DNA from 4 places in the Ensifer sp. 22521 genome. Region 1 is predicted to be linked to each of the others. Evidence: riboswitches for the same ligand, from Rfam matches in the RefSeq annotation. Region 1 holds a riboswitch; each other region holds the start of a gene.

What was found. Region 1 has a riboswitch for thiamine pyrophosphate ahead of thiC (phosphomethylpyrimidine synthase ThiC). Riboswitches for the same ligand answer to the same signal wherever they lie in the genome.
Region 2: linked by a shared signal. The riboswitch ahead of thiB (thiamine ABC transporter substrate binding subunit) and the one ahead of thiC (phosphomethylpyrimidine synthase ThiC) in region 1 are both predicted to bind thiamine pyrophosphate.
Region 3: linked by a shared signal. The riboswitch ahead of thiO (glycine oxidase ThiO) and the one ahead of thiC (phosphomethylpyrimidine synthase ThiC) in region 1 are both predicted to bind thiamine pyrophosphate.
Region 4: linked by a shared signal. The riboswitch ahead of thiD (bifunctional hydroxymethylpyrimidine kinase/phosphomethylpyrimidine kinase) and the one ahead of thiC (phosphomethylpyrimidine synthase ThiC) in region 1 are both predicted to bind thiamine pyrophosphate.

What each region holds. Positions count from the first base shown of each region.
Region 1 covers NZ_JBQENM010000003.1:47,512-52,913, reverse strand. Annotated here, with positions in the region: gene ACTJKE_RS04365 (hypothetical protein) at 1-397, opposite strand, end outside; gene thiC (phosphomethylpyrimidine synthase ThiC) at 611-2,431, opposite strand; TPP riboswitch at 2,522-2,650, opposite strand; gene ACTJKE_RS04355 (sigma-54-dependent transcriptional regulator) at 2,745-4,109, opposite strand; gene ACTJKE_RS04350 (sensor histidine kinase) at 4,113-5,402, opposite strand, start outside.
Region 2 covers NZ_JBQENM010000002.1:194,041-199,442, reverse strand. Annotated here, with positions in the region: gene ACTJKE_RS03015 (ABC-F family ATP-binding cassette domain-containing protein) at 1-443, opposite strand, end outside; gene ACTJKE_RS03010 (thiamine diphosphokinase) at 447-1,097, opposite strand; gene ACTJKE_RS03005 (GNAT family N-acetyltransferase) at 1,182-1,667, opposite strand; TPP riboswitch at 1,813-1,931, shown strand; gene thiB (thiamine ABC transporter substrate binding subunit) at 1,981-3,009, shown strand; gene thiP (thiamine/thiamine pyrophosphate ABC transporter permease ThiP) at 3,017-4,645, shown strand; gene thiQ (thiamine ABC transporter ATP-binding protein) at 4,642-5,361, shown strand.
Region 3 covers NZ_JBQENM010000003.1:194,685-200,086, reverse strand. Annotated here, with positions in the region: gene ACTJKE_RS05080 (thiazole synthase) at 1-341, opposite strand, end outside; gene thiS (sulfur carrier protein ThiS) at 345-542, opposite strand; gene thiO (glycine oxidase ThiO) at 539-1,510, opposite strand; TPP riboswitch at 1,671-1,791, opposite strand; gene bioB (biotin synthase BioB) at 2,204-3,220, shown strand; gene ACTJKE_RS05060 (8-amino-7-oxononanoate synthase) at 3,217-4,362, shown strand; gene bioD (dethiobiotin synthase) at 4,359-4,997, shown strand; gene ACTJKE_RS05050 (adenosylmethionine--8-amino-7-oxononanoate transaminase) at 4,994-5,402, shown strand, end outside.
Region 4 covers NZ_JBQENM010000014.1:14,909-20,310, forward strand. Annotated here, with positions in the region: gene ACTJKE_RS21705 (glycosyltransferase) at 1-1,770, opposite strand, end outside; TPP riboswitch at 3,115-3,217, shown strand; gene thiD (bifunctional hydroxymethylpyrimidine kinase/phosphomethylpyrimidine kinase) at 3,464-4,273, shown strand; gene ACTJKE_RS21715 (glycosyltransferase family 4 protein) at 4,430-5,402, opposite strand, start outside.

The DNA of each region.
Region 1 (5,402 bases):
CGCTTGGTCCGTAATCCCGTGAGTCGCGCATCGATGAGTGGGGCTCGCTGTGGCTATCGCTGTCGATGACGGCAGCACCTCCGCCGCCTGCGCCGGTGCCGCCGGGAACGCCGCCTACGCCGCTGCCGTCACCGGTGCCCCAATTGCCACCACCCCCATCGCCGCCACCCTCTGTGCCGTTGCTTCCGCCGCTCCCGACGTTTTCGCCACCTTGGTCGCTGCCATCAGTGCCATTTTCACCATTCCCGCCGCCGACATCGTCGTCCGCATGGGCGGCAGAAATCCAGGAAAAACCCGTGGCAAAACTCCCGCTGTCGTCGAGGCGTGGCAGATCTCCAGCGAGTGCCACAAGGCCGCCTATCGACAGGGCCGTCAGTCTCAGCAGGCGTGTCCTCAAGTCATTCTCCTCGTAAACGGCGTTTTTTTCGTCGTCCTGCAAGAGCGCCGCAGAGGACGGCAGCTTGGCGTGAATGACGGGTCCGCCGGCGGCGACTTTTGCGTGAGTTTTACATATCGTTCAACCGATAAGGGGGCAAGCTATTCCCCCAGGGCCCAGCATCCGCCTTGCCGTCGGAAGGGACTACGAGGCGTCCCTCCCGACGTGTGCCCTTTAACTCTTATCTTCGACCTCAGCGACCGGCATATAGAGGTCGCCACCCTCGCGGTATTTCGCGGCCATTGCCTCCAGCCCCTCCTTCTGCGCTTCCGCACGAATGTCGTGCGAGATCCGCATCGAGCAGAATTTCGGGCCGCACATCGAGCAGAAATGCGCGACCTTGTGCGCCTCCTTCGGCAGGGTCTCGTCGTGGAAGTTACGGGCCGTCTCCGGGTCGAGAGAGAGGTTGAACTGGTCCTCCCAGCGGAACTCGAAGCGGGCGCGCGAGAGAGCGTCGTCGCGCACCTGGGCGGCCGGGTGACCCTTGGCGAGATCGGCGGCGTGGGCGGCGATCTTGTAGGTGATAACGCCCACTTTGACGTCGTTGCGGTCGGGCAGGCCCAGGTGTTCCTTCGGCGTGACGTAGCAGAGCATGGCGGTGCCGAACCAGCCGATCATCGCAGCGCCGATGCCGGAGGTGATGTGATCGTAGCCCGGTGCGATGTCGGTCGTCAGCGGGCCGAGCGTGTAGAACGGCGCCTCGCCGCAGACGGCAAGCTGCTTGTCCATGTTCTCCTTGATCTTGTGCATCGGCACGTGGCCGGGGCCTTCGATCATCACCTGACAATCCTTGGCCCAGGCGATCTTCGTAAGTTCGCCGAGCGTTTCCAGTTCGGCGAATTGCGCGGCGTCGTTGGCGTCGGCGATCGAGCCAGGGCGCAGGCCGTCGCCGAGCGAGAAGGAGACGTCATAGGCGCGGCAGATGTCGCAGATCTCCTCGAAATGCTCGTAGAGGAAGCTTTCCTTGTGGTGATGCAGACACCACTTGGCCATGATCGAGCCGCCGCGGGAGACGATGCCGGTGACGCGATCGACGGTGAGCGGGATGTAGTGCAGGCGTACGCCAGCATGGATGGTGAAATAGTCGACGCCCTGTTCGGCCTGCTCGATCAGCGTGTCGCGATAGACTTCCCAGGTGAGGTCCTCGGCAATGCCGTTGACCTTTTCCAGCGCCTGGTAGAGCGGCACGGTCCCGATCGGAACCGGCGAATTGCGGATGATCCATTCGCGGATGTTGTGGATGTTGCGGCCGGTCGAAAGGTCCATAACCGTATCGGCGCCCCAGCGGGTCGCCCAGACCATTTTTTCGACCTCTTCGGCCATCGACGAGGTGACGGCGGAGTTGCCGATATTGGCGTTGATCTTCACCAGGAAGTTCCGCCCGATGATCATCGGTTCGGATTCCGGATGGTTAATGTTGGCGGGCAGGATGGCCCGGCCGCTGGCGATTTCCTGGCGGACGAATTCGGGCGTCACATGATCGGGAACGTGTGCGCCGAAGCTTTCGCCGTCACGAACCTTCGCGCGTGCCGCATCGCGACCGAGGTTTTCACGGATCGCCACGAACTCCATCTCCGGCGTGATGATGCCGGCGCGGGCGTAGGCAAGCTGCGTTACCGCCTTGCCAGCAGTCGCCTTGAGCGGCGCGTGCTGGAACGGGAAGGTCGGCGTCAGCCGATCGCCGCTCGCAAAGCCATTGTCCTCCGGCCGCACGATCCGTCCCTCGTAGGTTTCCACGTCGCCGCGTCCGACGATCCAGTTGCGGCGAAGCCGCGGCAGGCCCGCCTCGATGCTGATCTCGGCGTCATCGGCGGTATAGGCGCCGGAGGAATCGTAGACGGTAACCGGCGGCTCGCCGGAGGTCGGGTGCAGCGCGATCTCGCGCATCGGCACGCGGATATCCGGGTGGAGGATGCCCGGCTTATGGATCTTGCGCGAGGCCGGAAGCGGGCCTTGGGTGACCGAGAGGGGGGTAGGCTTTGTGGCAATATTCATGACGAGGCTCCAAGTTTGCGATTGGAGACCCAGTTCTGATGCCGGAAGGATGAAAGACGCTCCGCCAGATGCTGGACGCACGGAATCCTGGCTTCGATATCTGCACCGTCCCTACGCCAGTATGAACTGGATCAGGTTCAACGGGTCACTGCGCCACAGCCGGCAAGCCGGCCATCCAGCAGAATCTCAGCCCCTTGCGGGACCCCCCTGGTGAATGCCTAAGAGATAGCCATCGAACGGCACAGGTCGTCAAGCGCGAATTCGTCGGTCGGCGAAGATGCAATTTTAGAGTGTATTTGGCCGCTGACGAGAGCTAGCTGCCGGATTTTTCCGGAATGCCGCGCTCCGCATAGTCGGCTCGGTTGATGCCGTGACGCTGGAGCTTGTCGTAGAAGGTCTTGCGCGGAATGCCGAGCGCTTCGATCGTCGCCTTGACGTCGCCGCGCTGGGCGCGAAGCGCCTCCTTCAGGATTTCCGCTTCGTAGCGTTCGAGCCGTTCCGGCAGGGCGAAACCAGACTGTTCAACGACTGCAATGGGCTGCCCCAGCGGGCCTTCGACCCCAAGTGCGACCCGTTCGGCAAAATGCGAGAGTTCGCGCACATTGCCGGGCCAGGCATGGGTCATCAGGTGTTGCTGCACTGCCGGCGAGATGTGAGGCACGTCGCGCTTGAAGCGCTCCGCCGCCCGCGTCAGGAAGTGCGAAAAGAGCAGCGGGATATCATCGCGGCGCTCGCGCAGCGGCGGGATCGACAGCGTCACGACATTCAACCGGAAGTAAAGATCCTCGCGAAAGTCGCCGCGCTGGGCCGGGTCGCCGAGGTCGATCTTGGCGGCGGCGATGACGCGGATATCGACGGGACGCACCTGATTGGTGCCGAGTGGCGTGATCTCGCGGGCTTCGAGAACGCGCAGCATCTTGACCTGGGTCGCCGGCGGCATCGCCTCGATCTCGTCGAGGAATAGCGTGCCGCCGCTCGCGTGTTCGATCCGGCCCACACGCTTCTTCAGGGCGCCGGTGAAGGCACCCTGTTCGTGGCCGAAGAGTTCGCTTTCGATCACCGTTTCCGGCAGCGCGCCGCAGTTCAGCGCCACGAAGTTGCCGTCGCGGCGCCGGCTCCAATTGTGGAGCAGCGTCGCGACCACCTCCTTGCCGCTGCCGGTTTCGCCGGCGACGAGCACGTCCACATCCGTGTCGGCGATGTGCCGGATCGTCTGGCGCAAGCGCTCCATGACCGGCGTCTGGCCGATCAGCGGCAGGCTGTCGCCAGCCGTTTCCGCCGCCCGTTTGAGCGCGCGGTTCTCCATGACGAGCCGTCGCTTTTCGAGCGCGCGGCGCACGCTCTGCACCAGCCGGTCGGCGGCAAAGGGCTTGGGGATGAAGTCGTAGACGCCATCCTGCAGCGCTTGAACTGCCATCGGTATGTCGCCGTGGCCGGTCACCAGAATGACCGGCAGGTCCTTGTCGAAGGTAGCGATGCGGCGAAAGAGCTGCAGCCCGTCGATGCCGGGCATGCGGATATCACTGACGACGATGCCATCGAAATTCGCGTCGAGGGTTTCCAAGGCTTCGGCGGCGCTCGCAAGCGAAGTGACGTCGAAACCGGCGAGCTCCAGCGTCTGCGTCATCGCCTTGCGCAGATAGTTGTCGTCGTCGATGAGGTAGACGGACGGCTGCATCGCTCAGGCCCTCTTCAGGCGAACCGTGAAGACGGTGCCCTTGTCGCTGGTTTCGACCGATATCTCGCCGCCATAGTCGGCGACGATCTCCTGGGAGATGGCGAGTCCAAGGCCGAGACCTTCGTCCTTCGAGGTGTTGAACGGCGTGAACAGATCCTCGCGGATATGCTGTGGTATGCCGGGGCCGTTGTCGGAAACGACCAGCAAGACCGTGCCGGAAGGGTCCTCCTCACAGCGCACGCGGATCTCGGCATCGCTGCGCTCGCCGAGTGCCTCCAAGGCATTCTGCAGGAGATTGATCAGGACCTGTTCAAGACGGATGCGGCTGCCGTAAACGCTGAGCCCGTTTTCCGGCAGGTCGATGATGATTGCATCCATGCGGCCGGCAAAGCGGCTGCGAAGCAGCATCAAGGCGCCCTCGATCACCTCGCGCATCGGTGTCGGCTCGGCGACGAAGCGGCCCTTGCGGGCAAAGCTGCGGAGTTCGTCGGTGATGGTACCGACCCTTTCGGTCAGCTCGGCGATGCTGACGAGGTTCTCCACCGCCGTTTGCTGCTGCCCCCGGTCGAGGAAGGTGCGGGCATTGTCGGCATAGGCGCGGATGGTCGCGACCGGCTGGTTGATCTCGTGGGCGACGCCGGCGGCCACTTGGCCGAGGATCGCCAGACGGTTCGCCTGAACCAGTTCCTGCTGCACGGCCTGGAGCTTCTCGCCGGTGCGCCGGTGATCGGCAATCTCCGTTTCGAGATGATCACGCGCAAGGCTGAGATCCTGGGTGCGCTCCGCCACGCGGTGCTCCAGTTCATCGCGCGCGGCACGCTCCCTTGTCGCAACCAAGGTCAGGGCCTGGCGACGACGCAGGAGGAAGGCCGCAAGCGCAAGCAGCGGCACGATCACGGCCAGCGCAATCAGCCGGGCCTCGCGGGTTGCCGCCGAGACCGCCCCATCCAATGGCGCCAGTTGCTCCAGCCGCCAGCTCGTGGTCGGAACCATGGTTTCGACCCGCAGGAACCGCCGCTCGCTGTCGCCGGGCAGCAGCGCATGCAGCTCGCTGGAGCCGTCGCTGGTCGGCTCGATGTCGCGGAACGGCAGCGGCAGCAGCGAGGCATCGCCGAATTGCAGGCTGTCGCGGATCGCAGCGACACGATCGCGCGGAATGGTTCTGGTGGTCATGAAGCGCCAGGACGGGAAACTGGTGATGAGCACGATGCCGCGCCGGTCGGTAACATAGACCGGCTTGCCGGAGGCGAGCCACTCCGCTTCCACATCGTCGAACTCGAGCTTGGCGACGAC
Region 2 (5,402 bases), on a different contig from region 1:
TTGGTCGGTTCGTCAAGCAGCAAGATGTCAGGTTCCGGCGCCATGACGCGCGCCAGTGCGGCACGGCGCGCCTCACCGCCCGAAAGGCGCGTCGGGTCTTCTTCGCCGGTCAGGCCCAGATGCTGCAGCAGGTAGGCGACGCGATAGGGATCGTCGCTCGGTCCGAGGCCGGCTTCGGCATAGGCCTGCACCGTGTCGTAGCCGTCGAAATCCGGCGCCTGGTGGAGATAGCGGATGGTCGCTGAGGGATGGCGGAACACCTCGCCCGACTGTGCCTCTGAAAGGCCCGCGGCGATCTTCATCAAGGTCGACTTGCCCGAGCCATTGCGCCCGACAAGGCAGATGCGATCGCCCGGTTCCACTTGCAGATTGGCACCGGCAAGCAGCGGCGCGCCGCCGAAGGTCAAGAAGATATCGTCGAGTTTCAGAATTGGGGGCGCCAAGGCTCAGGCTCCGGAAAGATCATAGGGGCGGGCAAGCACGATGGCGCGTCCGCTCTTGAGGCTGAAGCGAAGGGGACCCTCCGCGACGTTGGAAACGGTTCGGGACGATCCGAACGGCAGGGTGAAATCGTCAAGCGGATAGCGCGCATTGACGATCGAAAGGCCGGTCAGCTCGGTCAATCCCAGCACGGAAAAGAGACAACCTTTCGGCAGGTCGAGATCGAGCGTGCCTGCCAGCAGCGGGTAGGCTTCTTCCTCGCCCGAGGTCATCAGCACCGAAAGCCCGCGCTCGGCAAGCGCTGCGGCCTGCAGCAGGTGCAGGAAGGCATGGTCGCTGCGGCTGCCGCCAAGCGCGCCGGCAAAGATCAGCCGATCAGCGCCGCGGGACAACGCAGCCTCGACCGCGATCTCGCCATCCGTCGCAGCCTTTGCCGCCGGGTAGGGCTCGCGTGGAACGGAGGCGAACTCGGACAGCAGGGCGTCTTCGGTCGAATCGAAATCGCCGACCCAGACATCCGGCACGACGCCGAGCAAGCGGGCATGGCGCATGCCGCCGTCAGCGGCAACGAAGCGGCTGCCGCTGAGCTGCTCTGTCAGCCGGCTGGTCACCGAGAGGGCGCCGCCAAGCAATATGGTGAAGGTCGATCGAGCCATGGCAATGCCCATAGCGCAAAGGATCGCGGAAGGAAAACGAAGAAAACCGCAAACCGCTGCGATCGCAGCAATTTGCCGAAGCCGTCAGTGTCCTTCCGGCACCGGTTCCGGGAATAGCATGCCGGCATAGATCCCGGGTGTTGAATCGGGAATTTCGATCGCGCCGGCCACGCGCTCGTAGAACTTCGCCGGGCCGACGCCACCGATGACCGCATAGCCGTAGCCCGCCTCGCGCATCGCCGTCAGGCTTGCAAGCAGCAGCGCCTCGCCGATGCCCTGCCCACGCATACCTTCATCGACGCCGGTTGGGCCGAAGAAGCCGAGCGCTGTCACGTCGTGGCAGGCAAAGCCGACGATCTTTTCGTCGTGCACCGCGACGTGCATGCGTGTCGGGGTCGAGGAGAAGGCAGCTTCCGCTTCGCCTGCCCAGCCGGCGCCAAACGTCTTTTCGATCCAGGAGACCACCAGACGGCGTTCCGGCGCCATGGCGCGACGGATGCTGATGCCTGAACCAAGCCGCGACTGGGGCTCTGCCGGAAGGGCATAAAGGCGAACTAGCATATCTGGCATGGGATTTCCTCCTTGCGGCCAAGCGTGATGGTGTCATAGCGCAGTTGCCGGTTGGCGAAAACGCCCGACAGAAAATGGGCTCGCCCCATGCGTCGCCCATTCCAAACACCGCTTGCCATGAAGCCGCCGCAGCGGTAAATCTCTTGCCGCTCTAACGGGGTGCCTCCCGACCGCATGGCGGCCGGAGGCTGAGAGGCGTCAAAACGCCAACCCGCGGAACCTGATCCGGCTCATACCGGCGGAGGGATTAGACGCGATCGCACCGATACGCCCTTTTCCCGTGCAACAACGAACTTTGGGAGAGGTGCTTCGCATGTCCAATTCATCACAGCTCAAAATACTTAGCCGGCTAGCGCTGGCCGCAAGCGCAAGCCTTGTTTTCACCGGTTATGCCGCCGCTGCCGACAAGACGCTGACCGTCTACACCTATGAAAGCTTCATCACCGAATGGGGGCCGGGCGCCAAGGTGGCGGAAGCCTTCGAAAAGACCTGCGAATGCAAGGTCAACTATGTCGGTGTTGCCGATGGCGTCGAACTCTTGACGCGCCTAAAGCTCGAGGGTGCTGCCTCGAAGGCCGACATCGTGCTCGGTCTCGACACCAACCTCGTGGCGGAAGCAAAGGCAACGGGCTTCTTCGCACCGCATGGCATCGAAGCGAAGGACCTGAAGGTGCCCGGCAACTTCTCCGACGACACCTTCCTGCCCTATGACTACGGCCATTTCGCCGTCGTCTACGACACCGAGACCCTGAAGACACCGCCGAAGAGCCTCAAGGAACTGGTCGAAGGCGACGCGTCGCAGAAGATCGTCATCGAGGACCCGCGCACCTCGACGCCGGGCCTCGGATTGCTGCTTTGGGTCAAGGCGGTCTATGGCGACGAGGCGGGTGCTGCCTGGGCGAAGCTCAAGGACCGTGTTCTGACCGTCACCCCCGGCTGGTCGGAAGCCTATGGCCTCTTCACCAAGGGCGAAGCGCCGATGGTGCTCTCCTACACCACCTCGCCCGCCTACCACATGGTCGCTGAGAACACCGAGCGCTACCAGGCGGCCACCTTCTCGGAAGGTCACTACATCCAGATCGAAGTCGCCGGCATGACCAAGAGTGCCAAGGAGCCGGAACTGGCAAAGCAGTTCCTCGCGTTCATGACCGGTCCGGAATTCCAGTCGATCATTCCGACAACCAACTGGATGATGCCGGTCGCAGCAACCAAGGAGCCGCTGCCGGACGCCTTCAACAAGCTGGTCAACCCGGAGAAGACCTTCCTGCTGCCATCGGAAGAGGTCGCGAAGAACCGCAAGGCCTGGATCGACGAGTGGCTTGCTGCCATGAGCAAGAACTGAGGCCGGATTGTTCGCACTTCGCGAAAACCGCATGACTGTTGTCGCCGGGGCGATTTGCCTCGGCGCCTTCCTGCTCTTCGTCGGCCTGGCGATCGCCGCCTTGCTCGCCCAAACCGGCGGCACGGACGAAGGCACTCTGTTCGACGCCTATATCTGGCGCGTCACCCGCTTCACGCTGCTGCAGGCAAGCCTTTCCACTCTGCTGTCCGTGCTCTTCGCGATACCGGTGGCGCGGGCGCTGGCGCGGCGGCCGCGTTTCTTCGGCCGGATCTGGCTGTTGCGGCTGATGGCGCTGCCGCTCGGCCTGCCCGTTCTCGTCGGCGCACTCGGGCTGATCGAGATCTGGGGACGCCAGGGCTTCCTCAATTCCGGCCTGCGCTGGCTCGGCCTCGAGCAACCGATCAGCATCTATGGCCTGTTCGGCATCCTGCTTGCCCATGTCTTCTTCAACATGCCGCTTGCGGCGCGCCTGTTCCTGGCCGGCCTCGAGCGCATTCCCGCCGAATACTGGCGCAGCGCTGCCAATCTCGGCATGCCCTCCCGAGCGCTCTTCCGCTTCATCGAATGGCCCGTCCTGCGCGGCCTGTTGCCAGGCGCGGCCGGCCTCGTCTTCATGCTCTGCGCCACCAGCTTCACGCTCGTGCTGACGCTTGGCGGCGGGCCCGCTGCCAGCACCATCGAGGTCGCGATCTATCAGGCGCTGCGCTTCGATTTCGATCCGCCACGCGCCATCGCGCTGTCCGGCCTGCAGATCGCCATGACCGGCGTCCTGCTTCTCATCCTCAGACGTCTGGCAACGGATCCGGAAGAGGGCATGACCGGCGGCCGAACCGTTCGACGCTTCGATGGCACAACCACAGCGGCGCTGTTCAACGATGGCGCCTGGATCATCCTGGCATTGCTCTTTCTCATCGCCCCGTTGATTGCGGTGGTCGTCTCCGGCCTGCAGGCCGATCTTCTGAAGCTCGCGCGCGATCCGAGCGTGCACCGGGCACTGATGACGAGTGCGGCGATCGCGCTCGCCTCGGCACTCGCCTCCGTCGCCATGGCGGCCGTGATGATCCGCGCCGCGGCGACGGTCACCGCGCCACGCCATGCGGGCGCGCCGGCACACGGCCTTGCCGGTGCGATCGGCGCCAGTACCTCGCTGATCCTGCTGGTGCCGCCTGTCGTGCTCGGCGCCGGCTGGTTTCTGCTCCTTCGCCCCTTCGGCGATGTCGCGCGCTTTGCGCCTGCCATCGTCGTGGCAATCAACGCCCTGATGGCGCTTCCTTTCGTCCACCGCATCCTGGCGCCGGCCATGGCGACGCACGCGGCGCGTTCCGAGCGGCTGACCGCGAGCCTCGGCATCCGCGGTTTTCATCGCCTGCGATGGATCGACCTTCCGGCGCTCCGAAGGCCACTGCTGATGGCGCTCTCCTTCGCCATGGCGCTATCGCTCGGCGATCTCGGCGCCGTCGCCCTGTTCGGCTCGCAGGACATGGTGACGCTTCCCTGGCTGCTCTATAGCCGCATGGGCAGCTACCGCACCGCCGATGCGGCCGGCCTCGCCCTCTTCCTCGGGCTTCTCTGCCTGATCTTCACCATCCTCGGCACAACGGAAGACGTCCGCCGGCGGGAAGGACGCAAAGCATGACCGAGCCCAACGCTGCCATAGAACTGCGCAATGTCGAGATTCGTTTCGAAACGACCACGCTGCACTTCGATTGCACTATCGCTGCCGGCGGCATCGTCGCCGTTGCCGGCGCCTCCGGTTCCGGCAAGTCGACGCTCTTTCACCTCATCGCAGGCTTTGAAGATGCCGACCACGGCGAGATCCGTGTCCTCGGCCAGAACGCTGCCAACCAGGCACCTTCGGAGCGTCCGGTCTCGATGATCTTCCAGGACAACAATCTCTTCGCCCATCTCGATGTCGCGACCAATGTCGGCCTCGGTATCGACCCGGCACTTCGCCTGACGGACGAAGATCGGAAGAGGATCGAGGACGCGCTTCGCCGCGTTGGGCTTGAAGGCTTCGGACGAAGGCTGCCGCCTACGCTTTCCGGCGGCGAACGCCAGCGGGTCGCGCTCGCCCGCGCACTTGTGCGGCACCGCCCCCTGCTCTTGCTGGATGAACCATTTGCGGCCCTCGACCCCGGGATGCGCACCGGCATGCGCACGCTTCTTGGCGAACTGCACGCGGAAGAAGGCAACACCATTCTGATGATCACGCACCATCCCGAAGACGTGAAGGCGTTGGCCGATAGCGTGCTTTTTCTCGACCAGGGGCGTATCATTGCACACGATACGCTCGACCGCTTCCTGGAGCGGCGCGACAATGCGGCAATCGACCGCTTTCTTGGCAACGCGTGACGGTGGGGCCGGTTTCTCCTCGCCCTCAGCCGATCGCCACA
Region 3 (5,402 bases), 150 kb from region 1:
ACCAGCCCGAAGACATCGGGCTGAAGCGTATCCTGATGGCCGATGACTTCGAGCTTGATCCAGTTGGTGCCGAAGACCTCGCGCGCCATCTTGGCGGTCAGCACCGCCTCCGACACCGAGTGGCAGCCGGCGGTGTTGGGCAGCACGTGCACGCCGAGCGACCGGATCAGTTCGAAGAAAGCGCCGCCCTGACGGCCGCCGGCGGTTTCGCGGCGCAGCGAAACCGTGACAATCTCGGTCGCCGACGAACGAACCGCGTCTTCGAGCGCGGCAGGCGAGGGGTAGCGGGCGGTGCCCAGAAGCAGGCGGGAACGCAGTTCCTGTCCATAAAGCGTCAGCACGTCTCAGCCTCCTTTCATCGGCGAGAGAATTTCGATCCGGTCGCGATCGCTGAGGGAATGGGCCGAGCGGTCGGCTCGGTGCACCAGCTCGCCGTTGACGGCGGTGGCAAGCCAATCCCCTTCGAAGTCGAGTGCGGCCAGGAGTTCGGCAAGGGTCGTGACTGTGAGGTCGTGATCCTCGCCGTTGACGGTCAATTTCATGCGGCGTCTCCCTTCAGGTTCTGGGCAAGGGCAAGGTTCGCCGCTTCCTCGGCCAAGGCCGGTGAAAGCAGGAAGCCGTGGCGATAGAGCCCGTTGAGCGTGATGGTGTTTCCGGCGCGCATGACGCGCGGCAGATTGTCGGCAAAGGCCGGCCGGACGCCGGTGCCGGTTTCGAGAAGGCGCGCCTCGCCGAAGGCGGGGTGAAGCGCATAGGCAGCGTTCAGCAATTCCATCAGCGAACGGGCGGCAATCGGACCGCCGTCGTCGGTTTCGATCATGGTCGCGCCGCACATGAACAGACCATTGCCGCGCGGTACGATGTAGAGCGGGATGCGCGGGTGGATGAGACGGACTGGCCGCGACAATTCCACTTCGCCGGTCTGCAGATAGAGCATCTCGCCGCGCACGCCGCGCAGGCCGGCGATGGCGCCGATCCGCGAAGCGCCGCTACAGTCGGCGATCAGATCGCTGTCGCTGCTACTATCCGCCTCGCCGATGAAGGCGACGCCGTTCTCGACGAGCTTTTGCCGCAGCAAGACAAGCGCCCGGCGCGGGTCGAGATGCGCCTCGCCGGGGAAGAACAACGCCTCTCGGAAGCGACCGGCAAGCGCCGGCTCCAGTCTCGCGATCGCTTCTCCGTCGAGCCATTCGAAGTCGGACGTGCGCGAAGCGAAGCGTTTGAGTTCGCCGACGTCTCGCGGCGGAGCGACGACGAGGGTGCCGTTGCGTGACACTTCGCCCGGAAGCGCACGGTCCCACCAGTCGATGGCGCCGATGCCGCGCGTCAGCACCGTTTCCTCGGCGCTCTCGCGTTCGCACCAGGGCGCCAGCATGCCGCCGGCAAACCACGACGCCGCCCCGCCGAAGTCCGGCTGCCGCTCGGCAACGGCCACCTCGACGCCACGGCCGATCAGCTCATGTGCCAAGGTCAGCCCGACGACGCCGGTGCCTTTGATCAGGACGCGCACGGTCAATGCGCCCAGCTACGGCGAGCCGAACGTCGGTCTGAAGGAAGCAGAATCGCGATGAAGATACGCATTGCCGAGGCTCCATTGTTGGAGACCCAGTTCGGACCGGAAGAGAGGGAAGGACGCCTTGCCGAGATCTGCTCGCGCGAACGCGAATGCGGCAGCGATGTCTGCACCGTCCCTACGCCAGTATGAACTGGATCAGGTTCAACGGGTCACTGCGCCGCGGAAGTCGCCTAGCAGAATCTCAGCCCCTTGTCGGGACACCCCTGGTGAATGCTTCAAACTGAGCGGCTGGAGCGGATTTTGTCAAGGGCTGCCGGCGTGTACCTCGCGTGCGGTTCTTCGGTTGAAAATTATCTATAAAAATTGAAGAGGCATGTGTTCTTGCGGCTCGGCGGTGTCCGTAGCGGGCATCGGTCGGGAGATCTGCGGATGGTGCGAGGCGCAAGGTCCGCAAATCTGGGCATTTGGCGGCTGCTCTCATTGCCATCAGCTGATGCCGCCAAGGCGGAGAGTTGCGGCATTTGCCCTTCTCGCCGCATCCGTTGAATCATATGAAAGCACGCTATGATTGAAGTAGCAGAGTGCGCTCTCCTTTTGGGTGGTTGCTTGATGCGGTGCCCGTGAAAATTATAGATAATAATGGATTCTATCTATTTTGCTTTGCCGCAAACAGGGAAGTGAACGAACATGCTGGATACAAACAGATCGACCGAGCCGACCTCGGGAGCCACCAAACCCGCCAAAACCGGTTGGAATCTGGCCGACGCGCAAAAAATCTATAATTTGCCGTTCAACGACCTTCTGTATCGTGCGCAGTCCGTTCACCGCGCCCAGTTCGACCCCAATGCCATCCAGATGAGCCGCCTGCTCTCGATCAAGACCGGCGGCTGTGCCGAAGACTGCGGCTATTGCAGCCAGTCGGCGCACTACCCGACGGGGCTGAAAGCGTCGAAACTGATGGAAGTCGAACGGGTTCTTGCAGAGGCACGGAAAGCGAGGGATGGCGGCGCGACGCGCTATTGCATGGGCGCCGCCTGGCGCAGCCCGAAGGAGCGCGACATGGAGGCGATCGTCGCCATGGTCCGCGGCGTCCGGTCGCTCGGCATAGAGACCTGCATGACGCTTGGCATGCTGACGCCGGAACAATCCGGGCGGCTCGCAGATGCCGGGCTCGATTACTACAACCACAATGTCGATACGTCGGAGCGCTTCTACGGCGAGATCATCACCACCCGCAGCTTTGCCGACCGGCTGGAAACGTTGGCAAACGTCCGCGAGGCCGGCATCAAGGTCTGCGCCGGCGGCATTCTCGGCATGGGCGAGACGGCTGACGATCGGATCTCGATGTTGGTGACGCTCGCCAATCTGCCGGTGCCCCCCGAAAGCGTGCCGATCAACATGCTGATTCCGATCCCAGGCTCGAAGCTTGCCGATGCGGCGCCCGTCGATCCGATCGATTTCGTCCGCACCATCGCACTCGCCCGCATACTCATGCCCGCGTCTCACGTCCGCCTTTCAGCCGGCCGCACCGACATGAGCGACGAGATGCAGGCACTCTGTTTCTTCGCCGGCGCCAATTCGATCTTCGTCGGCGAAACGCTGCTGACCGCCGACAACCCGGGCGAGGATCACGATGCGGCACTCTTCCGCCGCCTCGGGCTGAAGCCGATGGCGCCTACGGCAGAACCGGAAGCGGCCGAATGACCGCGGGCTTGCTCCACCGCTACGAGAAGACGCTTCACGGCCTTGAACGCAAAGGGCGTCGGCGCGAGCTTGTCGCGGTTGGTGGCGTTGACTTCACCTCCAACGACTATCTGGCGCTCGCCGGATCGCCGCGGCTGAAGGCCGCAATTGCCTCAGCGATCGACCGCGGCCTGCCGGTCGGGTCCGGCGGTTCGCGGCTGTTGCGCGGCAACCATGCGGAACATGAGGCGCTGGAGGCGGAGGCGGCAGCGTTCTTTGGCGTGGAGCGAACGCTACTCTTCGGCAGCGGTTATGCGGCCAATGCCGCCTTGTTTTCGACGCTGCCGCAGCGCGACGACATCATCGTCCACGATAGCCTGATCCATGCGAGTGCCCATGAGGGTATCGCCGCAAGCAGGGCCGGCGCGGTTGCGGTCAAGCACAACGACGTCGACGCCTTCGCCGATGCGATCGGCACTTGGCGAAAGCGCGGCGGCATGGGACATCCGTGGATTGCCGTTGAAAGCCTCTATTCCATGGATGGCGACCGGGCGCCGCTTGCGGATCTCGCTGCACTGGCCGCGCGGCATGATGGTTTTCTGGTGGTCGACGAAGCGCATGCGACCGGCGTTTTCGGACCCGACGGCCGTGGTCTGGCCGAGGAATTGGAAGGCCGACGGAATCTCGTTGTGCTCCATACCTGCGGCAAGGCGCTCGGCGTTTCCGGCGCCCTCGTTGGCGCAAACGCCGTGCTTTGCGACTATCTTGTCAACCGTGCCCGCAATTTCATCTATTCCACGGCGCCATCGCCGCTGATCGCTGCCGCCGTGCGCGAGGCGCTTGTGACACTGGCGGATGAGCCGCAGCGCCGGGCAGCGTTCGATGATCTCCGGACCTTCGCCAATCGGGCGCTTGCCGAAACCCTCGGCGTCGAAGGCAGCGGCTCGCAGATCCAGCCCGTCCTGATCGGCGACAACGGTCGCGCCGTGCGGATTGCGGCGCGGATGCGCGCCGAGGGTTTTGATATCAGGGCGATCCGTCCACCGACTGTTCCCGAAGGGACGGCGCGGCTTCGGATCGCGATCACGTTGAATGTCGACCGGCCGGTCATCGCGCGCATGTTGGAGCGCTTGAAAGTGGCGATGGCGGAGGAGCGGTCATGATGCCCCGTTTCGTCGTTACCGGCACGGATACCGGCATCGGCAAGACGATATTCTCCGCGGCGCTGACCGACGCGCTTTGCGGTTGCTACTGGAAGCCGGTGCAGTCGGGACTCGATGAAGAAACCGACAGCGAGGCTGTAGCGCGGCTCGGTCGGATCCTGCCCGAGCGCATCCTGCCTGAGACCTATCGGCTGAGGACACCGGCTTCTCCACATCTGTCGGCGCGGATCGATGGCGTGTCGATCCGACCTGAACATCTCTTGCCGCCCAAGGTCGACCGCCCGCTCGTCATCGAGGGGGCAGGCGGGCTTCTGGTGCCTCTCACCGAGCGGAGCGTATTTGCCGATGTGTTCGCGCGCTGGCAAATCCCGGTCATTCTCTGTGCCCGCACCGGGCTCGGCACGATCAATCACACGCTGCTGTCGCTCGATGCGCTCCGAAGCCGTGCGATCCCGGTCCTGGGTGTCGCCTTCATCGGCGACGAGCAGGCGGATAGCGAGGCGATCATCGCGGAACTGGGGGAGGTTCGACGGCTTGGGCGGCTGCCGCGGCTCGACCCGTTGACGCCGGAACGGCTGCGGCAGGCGTTTCGCGAGAATTTCAACGTCGACGATTTGCTGGAGGTGCCGGCATGAGAAATTCCACCGTCTGGTATCCCTTCACCCAGCATGCATTGGAGCCGGCGATGCGACGCGTCGTCCGGACCGAGGGCGCCTATCTCATCGACGAACACGGGGCGGCGATCCTCGATGCGATTTCGTCCTGGTGGGTCATCACCCACGGCCACCGGCATCCCGCCATCATGGAAGCGATTCGCATGGCCACGGAGACCCATGATCAGATCATCTTCGCTGAATACACCCACGCGCCGGCGGAAGACCTGGCGAGAGGGCTGATCGAGATCGCGCCACCCGGGCTCGCCCATGTGTTCTACTCCGACAGCGGCTCGACCGCGGTCGAAGTCGCGCTGAAGATGGCACTTGGTTTCTTCCACAATCTCGGCCGGCCGCGAAACCGTATCTGCGTGCTCGAACATGGCT
Region 4 (5,402 bases), on a different contig from region 1:
GGTAAAGCCGCCAAGCTTAGCGAAGACGCTTCTCTTAATAAGAGCATTTGCGTCACCAAAGCGGTTCCGAAAATAAGAAAAAATTCCTCCGATCCCGATTGGGTAAAATTCAATGGATCTTCTTTCTTGTCCCACAATGTCGTGTACAAATGGACCTCGCGCGTCATCGGCACGGAACACGAAAGCTTGACAGGTCAACACATCGGCCCCTGAGCTTAGCGCTGCTTTGACGAATACTTCAATTTCCTGCTTTTCGGCGACATTGTCGTCGTCATGGAAAAGCAGGTAATCCCCTTTGGCATGACGTGCCGCGGTATTGCGTGCGGCCCCTAGATATTTGTTTGGTTCCCGTAGAATTTTAACTGGGAATCGAAAATTAGTTCGCTCAATAATATCGAGTTCTTCATGTGACTCTTTTGTTCGGCTGCCATCATCAACAATAACTATTTCAACGTTGTCGTAACTTTGCGCCTCAAGCTGTTGGAGTGCCAGTCGAAGAAAATTTGGACGCTCATAGTGGGTAATGCAAACACTAACCAAGGGCCGCGAAGAATCTACTTCAACCATTTCTTCAGCATTTTGCTGCAGCGCCGCATGTATTTCAGCCCATGCTTCTTTGATCCGTCGCGGGACGAGTGTCGACTCTAGCCGATCTATCCCCAAAACTGCTGCACGCTGAATCGCCTCGGCGAGCGCCTTGGGTTCTGCTTCCGGTAGACAAGCTTTCCGGCTATCGGGCGCTATGAGTTCCGCTATTCCCCCTACATTAGTTGCGATGAATGGCGTGCCTATCGTGAAGCATTCACCTACGACGCATGGGCTGTTTTCAACCACGGAGGGCATCACGCAGAGTGCACTCTTGGCCTTCCGAATGAACCGGAGCGCGTCTTGTTGATGTAGATCGTTAACGAAATCGATTTCCCCGCCGTATCCACTTAGCTTTCTAAGGGCGGCAGAGCCAGAGAATTCCTGGTTAAGGCGATCAAAACGTCCGAGGAAGACTAAATTCGGTTGAAAACTCTTGGGGAACACCGCTGCCGCGCTAAGGAAGAGTTCAAAGCCCTTTCGACGTTCATGCCTCCCAAAGAAGATCAGGGTGTCTATACTGCCAGGGGCCACAGGTGCACAACTTAAGGGTTGTTCGCCGTCGAACCCATCATTAAACCATTGGGGTAGCAACCAATTGCACACCCTTGATTTTGGGAGCCGAATTCCTGAAGCGGTGTACCAATCTAGAAGATATTCGCTGGGGCTGATCACTAAGTCCGAATTTTCGATTTGGCTCTTCTCGATTGCTTCTGTCTCAAACTCTTCAAGGCGCGGAAGGTTCTTATTGTGCCTCCGAACCCACTCGGAACTACCGTGCAAATGGGTTACGATTACGCTGGATATGAGGCCTTGGCGACGTGCCATTGCCGTATAGAAGCCTGAACCGAGCCAGTCGTTGAAATGCACTACGTGATAGTTCTGCGATTTGATATATCGATAGACGCAATATGACTTCGATATAGCGTCAACAGGCTGTGATACAACATCATCTGCGTCAACGAGATCTCGAAGAAATCGAACTGTAAAGCTGCTGAAGTTTCTCAGCTGCTCTCGCTGTGTTGCTTGACTGCAGTCCAGATCAGTTATTAAAACGTCGACTTGGTAGCCTAGCGACCGCAGGTGTAAGCTTTGACCCAGCGCGCATGCGCCAATCCCACCAGATCTGTTTAAGCCTGCAAGCTCTTCGGTGACTATCAAAATCTCGCCAAGCCGCGATGACATACTTGATTTCCTTTATTAACGTCGGCAATTCAAATGAGCACACATAGATCAAACATGATTGACCCGCTGTTCTACGTTGAAATGCAGCTTTGGTGCTGCCAGGCTCAAGTAACTTTCGGATGCTGCAGCATTAGATAGGAAACCGAAAGGATGGCTGGGCTGTAGCTCACAATAGGCGTTGCCTGCTATTACTTGCCAGTCTCGATGGGGTAGGGGATCTGCTCCGTACAGCCCGACGGGAGTGCAGCTCGTGCAGGAGCCCGTATTCCTTGAATCGCATATCGTGCCTTACTTCGCGTTGTTTCGACGGCAAACGCGAGTCCGTTGTTGCGGCCGGTCAGCACACAACGTGAACTGATCACTTTAGTGGCTTGCAGGTACATTCTTCTCTCCGGTTTGTCCACAACACCCTGGGCTGCGTCCCCGGGGAGTTCGCCCGAGCGCGCAGACCGTGTTGTCCGGACGGCAGTTACATTTTGGGCTGCTGTGCGACGGGCTGATTGTCGGTCGAGTACTTCTGATGTTCCGTCGACATCCGAACGTAGATCGCCGCCCGAACCTTGAGTTGCTCGTCCGAGGGTGGTTGTTCGCAGCCGTTCTCAGTCCAAACGATGACCACCGGTATATATCACGTGTGAATTGAGGTCAGAATGCCGAAGTATAGACCGGGGAGGTGGGCAGTATGGTTCAGAATACGGGCACAATTGTTCCAGCATCAGCGCGCGCCGCCAGAGACGATTACGTTGCCGCGCCACGTCACGAATTGGGTGGGAGAGGCCATGCGATAAAGACGATCATGCGCTGGACAGGCGCGAGGGGCCGAACGGCGAGGTATCGGCTAGCCGGCGATCGCGGCCCCGACGGATGGCACCTCATTCTGCTGGCCAGACACTGAAGTGTTGCAGGTTGTACTCGCAATGGCGCACCGCGATATTCTGTCTGTCACACGCGAACTGCGCGCAGCCGAAGCGGCCTTGGCCCGAGAAAGTGCAAGTCTCAAAAGCATTGCGGTGACATTGATGCGATGAGGCGCCTTACATCTATCGTTCTGCTTGGAAGGCGCGTCGCCACTGAGTGAAACGCAGTGCTGCCGACCAAATCACTCCGGGATTGCATAGGCTCGCGTTCGAAATCCCCTTGCCTTAACGGCCTTCAGGTGGATAGTCTGCCAAGGTCTGTGAAGTCGAACGCTCAGACGGAAGGCTCCTTATGCTCTCGAGGCAAAAGGGGCCTTTTTGCTGGTTGTTTCCTTTCAGGTCCTCCGTCTTCCGCATCGAGCCGACGCATATACGGGCCTGCTAAACTCAAGCAATTGACATCCCCTGTCACGCTCCCATAGCATTCATGCCTGCCGAGGGGCGCACCTGACGGTGCTGAGATGGCGGTGAGCCAGACCCTTGAACCTGATCCGGATCATACCGGCGTAGGAACGGCAAGGGCCTCTCTGGCACCCCCGCGTCTCCGCCGTTCATCTGGATCTCCGTGATTTTGGTTTCGGGAGATCGTTGGTGCCAATACGCTGTTCAGAATGTAGCGACGAAGAACTGCAGGGAGCGAGGCGACCGACCCATCGGCTCAATCTATCTTCCAGGTTGCCCGGAAGACCTGCCTCAGTTTGCGCGTGTTTGAGCCGGTGGCTTGAGCGCGCTTTCGCCATCATTGGACCCGGTTCTACATTTCAGCGGAGCCAGGCATGACCACTATCGCCGTCACTATTGCGGGCTCGGATTCCGGTGGTGGTGCCGGCATCCAGGCGGATCTGAAGACGTTTTCGGCGCTCGGCGTCTATGGTGCCAGCGTGATCACGGCCATCACCGCGCAAAACACCCGCGGGGTCACGGCCGTCGAGGATATCTCTCCGGCTGTTGTCACAGCTCAGATCGATGCGGTGTTTTCGGATCTCGCCGTTGGCGCGGTGAAGATCGGCATGGTGTCCCGTCAGGAGACAATTGCGGCGATCGCGTCCGGTCAGAAGCGATACGGGCATTTGGCTGTCATCGATCCGGTCATGGTCGCTACTTCAGGTGACGTATTGTTGCGTCCGGATGCGATCGCGACGCTCAAGGAGGAGTTGCTGCCGCTTGGCCTCATCGTGACGCCCAACCTGCCCGAAGCGGCGCTGTTGACGGGCCGCGCGATTGCCGAGAACGAGACGGAAATGGCCCGCCAAGCGGAGATGCTCCTGAAGCTTGGTGCGCGCGCCGTGCTAATGAAAGGCGGGCATGCCAAGGGAGATGAAGCTGTTGATATCCTCTTCAACGGGGATACCCCCTTGCGCTTGTCGCGCCCGCGGGTCGAGACGAGGAACGATCATGGTACTGGCTGCACGCTATCTGCCGCGATCGCGGCTGGTCTCGCCCGTCGCCTCACGCTCGAGGAAGCGGTTGTAGCCGCCAAGACCTATCTGCATGACGCGCTTGTTGCCGGAGCAGCGCTCAAAATCGGGCAGGGGCGGGGACCGGTTCATCACTTCCATCGATGGTGGGCACCGAACGGCGATTAATTCCATTCCGGCGCTTGGCGCCGGTTCCACCGTTCAAGTTGACCTTTAAAAAACCAGGACATCCCATTGCCCGATAAGCAATGGAATGTCCGTCGAGTCGGGAATTCGGTCGCTTGTAAATGCGATGTGAGAGACGAGGACAGAGCGCTTTTCGGTTCAGGCCACAGCGGCGCTGGGGTGCACCGGCTGCTCCTCCTTGAGCAGTTTCCGGTAGAGCGCGACATGTTCGCGGCCGCAGTCGACATGGCTTATCGGGCGCCTGAGCGTTGCCCTGAGGTTGTCCCATGACCTTGGCGTGCTCAGCACGTCTATAAGGCGATCGGCAAGGTCTTGTGCGCTGCCGGTCCGGAAATGATAGCCGTCCAGCCGGTCGCGGACTTTTTCGGCCATGCCGCCGATGTCGGAGCAAATAATCGGCCGGCCATGGTGCAGCGCTTCCTGGATCACGATCGGCGAGTTTTCCCACCAGACAGATGGCATCACAACCCAGTCAACCGATCGCATCAGCCGCGGCATGTCCTGGTTTTGGTAGGAGCCGTAAAAGCGGACGCGGCGGCCGGCGTCTTCGATCAGTTTCGCTACGCGTTCCTGATACTCGATCGGCTGACGCTCGAGGTTGCCGCCGAAGATCATCAGCGTGGAATCGTCACCCCAGATATCGTCGGGCACGCGCGATACCGCGTCGATCAGCACATGAACGCCCTTGAAGGGGGTCATCTGCCCGAAATAGGCAAAACGATTGCGACGTGCCGTCGGCGCCTGCAAGTCACGCGAGGGCGTCTTTTCACCCAGGACGATGCCGTTTTCGATCACGAATATCTTCTCAGCAGCGATGCCCCACTCGACATAGCGATTGGCGAGAAAGGCGCTCGGGGCGATGAAGGCGTCGGCAAGGTTTAGCATGCCCCGCACGAACTGCTCGCGGCGCACGAAACGCGACACCGGGATTTCGGGGAAACACGTGTGGCAACTGATTGGCGAAGCGCCATTGCAAAGCTGGCCCGAGGGCCGCTTCACCATTTGCCCGTGGTTGTGACAGATCGGCAGGTACTCGTGGAAGGTCACGACGATGCGCGCTTTCGGCAGAGCGTCGCGCACTGCATAGAGGGCTTCCAGTCCGAACCCGATG